Regions from separate parts of the Streptomyces griseoviridis genome, predicted to be linked through region 2. Evidence: predicted binding sites of a transcription regulator. Region 2 holds the regulator's gene; the other holds the start of a gene.
The links. The regulator HrcA, encoded in region 2, represses chaperone genes, less so after heat shock. The targets are predictions, from matches to a motif close to TTNGCACTCNGNNNNNCNGAGTGCNAA.

Region 1 (2,196 bases), 2.3 Mb from region 2:
CTCACCCACTTCCGCGGCCGCAAGGACTGGAAGGGCACCATGCCCGACATGGTCAGGCGCTTCCTCGACCACGTCACGGCCAAGGGGTACGCGGTGGCCCGGCTGGAGGACTACCTGTGAGGCAGCGGGGCCCGGGTCGGCCGGCCGGCGTCCTGGCCGCGGTGCTGGCGGCCGTGCTGCTGGCCGGCTGCGCCCAGTCCGTCGACCCGATCGAACGGCTCGGCAAGAAGGCCGCCCAGCGGGTGCGCCCGCACGGACCCGCCGCCGAGCCGCCGTACCGCCGCTGGGGCCTGACCGCCCCGCTCACCCCGGCCCCGCACCCCGCCGCCCGGCCGCCCGCCGCCCACCCGGCGGCCCCGGGGCTGCCCCCGGTCGTCTCCCGGGTGCCGACCCGCGACCCGGTGGTCTTCCTCACCTACGACGACGGCGCCGAGAAGGACCCGCGCTTCGTCGACATGGTCCGCGAACTGCGGCTGCCCGTCAGCATGTTCCTCACCGACAGCGTCGTCGGACCCGGCTACGGGCACTTCGCGCGCCTCCAGGCGGTCGGCGCCTCCATCCAGAACCACACCCTCGACCACCCGGCGATGCGCGGACTGCCGTTCGCCGGCCAGCGCGCCGAGATCTGCGGCCAGCAGGACAAACTCCGCTCCCGCTTCGGCCACCGCCCCCGCCTCTTCCGCCCGCCCTACGGCGCGTACGACCGCACCACCCTGCGGGCCGCCGCCCGCTGCGGGGTCGCCGCGCTCGTCCTGTGGCGGGCCGCCTCCGAGGGCGACGGCAGCCTGACCTACCGCAGGGGCGGGCACCGGCTGCGCCCCGGCGACGTCGTCTCCCTCGCCTCGGGCGAGACCGCCGCGCTGACCCTGCGCGAACGCACCACGCGCGTCCTGCGGGAGGCCCAGCACCGACGTCTGACGGTGGGCCGTCTCGAGGACTACCTGTAGGGCCCGGCGCCTGGCCCGGACGGTCGCCGACGCCGCGCCCGGCGGACGGAATTGGCACTCCGCTTGACCGAGTGCTAATCGCGGTCATAGTCTCGGACCTGGCACTCCCCACTGGAGAGTGCCAAGAAGCGACGGGCAGGTCCGGCACCCGCGACGACGGATCGACCTGGTCGCCACCTCAGACAGTTAACCCCGTGAGATCTCCGAAGGGGGAGGTCGGATCGTGACGACCACCAGCTCCAAGGTTGCCATCAAGCCGCTCGAGGACCGCATTGTGGTCCAGCCGCTGGACGCCGAGCAGACCACGGCCTCTGGCCTGGTCATCCCGGACACCGCCAAGGAGAAGCCCCAGGAGGGCGTCGTCCTGGCCGTTGGCCCCGGGCGCTTCGAGAACGGCGAGCGCCTGCCGCTCGACGTCAAGACCGGCGACATCGTGCTGTACAGCAAGTACGGCGGCACCGAGGTGAAGTACAACGGCGAGGAGTACCTCGTCCTCTCGGCCCGCGACGTGCTCGCGATCATCGAGAAGTAGTTCACCCCGAGCACTGAACAGTTGCTCACAGCTGCGCCCCCGGATCCCGCGATCATCAATCAGCCGGGCGCCGGGGGCGCAGTCACATACACCCCATTTTTCGAGAGGGCTCACGCTGTCATGGCGAAGATCCTGAAGTTCGACGAGGACGCCCGTCGCGCCCTCGAGCGCGGCGTCAACAAGCTTGCCGACACGGTCAAGGTGACGATCGGCCCCAAGGGCCGCAACGTCGTCATCGACAAGAAGTTCGGCGCCCCCACCATCACCAACGACGGTGTCACCATCGCCCGCGAGGTCGAGATCGAGGACCCGTACGAGAACCTCGGCGCCCAGCTCGTGAAGGAGGTGGCGACCAAGACCAACGACATCGCGGGTGACGGCACCACCACCGCCACCGTGCTGGCCCAGGCGCTCGTCCGCGAGGGCCTGAAGAACGTCGCCGCCGGCGCCTCGCCCGCCCTCCTGAAGAAGGGCATCGACGCCGCCGTCAAGGCCGTCTCCGAGGAGCTCCTCGCCACCGCGCGCCCGATCGACGACAAGTCCGACATCGCCGCCGTGGCCGCGCTCTCCGCGCAGGACACCCAGGTCGGCGAGCTGATCGCCGAGGCGATGGACAAGGTCGGCAAGGACGGTGTCATCACCGTCGAGGAGTCCAACACCTTCGGGCTCGACCTGGACTTCACCGAGGGCATGGCCTTCGACAAGGGCTACCTGTCC
Region 2 (2,196 bases):
GGCCACGGCACGCAGAGGCGGCACCGGGGCGTCGGCGGCCTCCCGCGCCACCCGCGGGTCCAGGCCCTCGCGCACCGCGTCCGCCCGCAGCTCCTCCGGGTCGGCGCGCCACCCGCCGGCCGCCCCCGCCGCCCCGAACACCGCCGCGTCCGCGAACGCCGCCGCCCCGAGGACGTGGTCGAAGTGCGGGTGGGTCAGCGCGAGATGGGTCACACGCCGGCCGGCGAGCGCCTCGGCCCGCTCCCGCAGCAGCGCGCCCTCCGCGAGCCCCGAACCGGCGTCCACCACCAGCGCCGCGCCCGCCCCGACGACGAGGCCCGCCGTGCAGTCCCACCCCGGCAGCCGGCACCGTCCGACGCCTTCCCGCAGCCGTTCCCACCCCAGCCCTTCCCAAGTCACCTTCATACGGTGACGCTAGCGGTGGCACAGGTCGGGGTCGTCCGACCTTGCCCCCGGTGCACCCGTGCGCCGTACACTGGCCCGGGGGGCGCTGGCACTCGCGCCCGCTGAGTGCCAGGCCGGTGCTCGCCGGTGCCGGCCGGTGCCACGGAGACGACTACTGGAGGTGTGCGCGATGCTGAGCGAGCGGAGGCTCCAGGTACTGCGTGCCATCGTCCACGACTACGTCGGGACCGAGGAGCCGGTCGGTTCGAAGGCGCTCACCGAGCGGCACAACCTCGGGGTCTCGCCCGCGACCGTGCGCAACGACATGGCCGCGCTGGAGGACGAGGGCTTCATCGCCCAGCCGCACACCAGCGCCGGGCGCATCCCCACCGACAAGGGCTACCGGCTCTTCGTCGACAAGCTGGCCGGTGTGAAACCGATGACGGGCCCCGAGCGGCGCGCCATCCACAGCTTCCTCGACGGCGCCGTCGACCTGGACGACGTCGTCGCCCGCACGGTGCGGCTGCTCGCGCAGCTGACCCGGCAGGTCGCGGTCGTGCAGTACCCGTCGCTGACCCGGTCCACGGTCCGGCACGTGGAGCTGCTGTCGCTGGCGCCGGCCCGGCTGATGCTGGTCCTGATCACCGACACCGGCCGGGTCGAACAGCGGCTGGTGGACTGCCCGGCGCCGTTCGGCGAGTCCTCGCTCGCCGACCTGCGGGCGCGGCTCAACAGCCGGGTCGCGGGCCGGCGCTTCACCGACGTCCCGCCGCTCGTCGAGGACCTCCCCGAGGCCTTCGACGTCGAGGACCGCGGCACCGTCTCGACGGTGCTCTCCACCCTGCTGGAGACGCTCGTCGAGGAGAACGAGGAGCGGCTGATGATCGGCGGCACCGCCAATCTCACCCGCTTCGGGCATGACTTTCCTCTCGTGATCCGCCCGGTCCTGGAGGCCCTGGAGGAACAGGTCGTCCTCCTCAAACTCCTGGGCGAGGCGGGGGATTCGGGCATGACCGTACGCATCGGTCACGAGAACGCCTACGAGGGACTCAACTCCACGTCCGTGGTCTCGGTCGGCTACGGTTCGGGCGGCGAGGCAGTCGCCAAGCTCGGCGTGGTCGGACCGACCCGCATGGATTACCCGGGAACGATGGGAGCGGTACGCGCAGTGGCACGGTACGTCGGACAGATCCTGGCGGAGTCGTAAGTGGCCACGGACTATTACGCCGTTCTCGGCGTGCGCCGCGACGCGTCGCAGGATGAGATCAAGAAGGCCTTCAGGCGGCTCGCGCGCGAGCTGCATCCGGACGTGAACCCGGATCCGAAGACCCAGGAGCGGTTCAAGGAGATCAACGCCGCCTACGAGGTGCTCTCCGACCCGCAGAAGAAGCAGGTCTACGACCTCGGCGGCGACCCCCTCTCGCAGGCGGGCGGCGGCGCGGGCGGCTTCGGCGCCGGCGGCTTCGGGAACTTCTCGGACATCATGGACGCGTTCTTCGGCACGGCGTCGCAGCGCGGACCGCGCTCGCGCACCCGCCGCGGCCAGGACGCCATGATCCGGCTGGAGATCGAGCTGGACGAAGCGGCCTTCGGCACCACGAAGGACATCCAGGTCGACACCGCGATCGTCTGCGCGACGTGCAGCGGCGAGGGCGCGGCCCCCGGCACCACCGCCCAGACCTGCGACATGTGCCGCGGCCGCGGCGAGGTGTCCCAGGTGACCCGGTCCTTCCTCGGCCAGGTCATGACGTCCCGCCCCTGCCCGCAGTGCCAGGGCTTCGGCACGGTCGTCCCGACCCCGTGCCCGGAGTG

Region 1: groES (co-chaperone GroES) is a predicted target of HrcA. The motif match lies at 999-1,025, and genes of this name have one in related genera.

The regions. Positions count from the first base shown of each region.
Region 1 is NZ_CP029078.1:5,350,486-5,352,681, forward strand. Features, by position in the region: gene DDJ31_RS23195 (polysaccharide deacetylase family protein) at 1-120, shown strand, start outside; gene DDJ31_RS23200 (polysaccharide deacetylase family protein) at 117-947, shown strand; gene groES (co-chaperone GroES) at 1,171-1,479, shown strand; gene groL (chaperonin GroEL) at 1,600-2,196, shown strand, end outside.
Region 2 is NZ_CP029078.1:3,018,957-3,021,152, reverse strand. Features, by position in the region: gene DDJ31_RS12520 (MBL fold metallo-hydrolase) at 1-405, opposite strand, end outside; gene hrcA (heat-inducible transcriptional repressor HrcA) at 575-1,591, shown strand; gene dnaJ (molecular chaperone DnaJ) at 1,592-2,196, shown strand, end outside.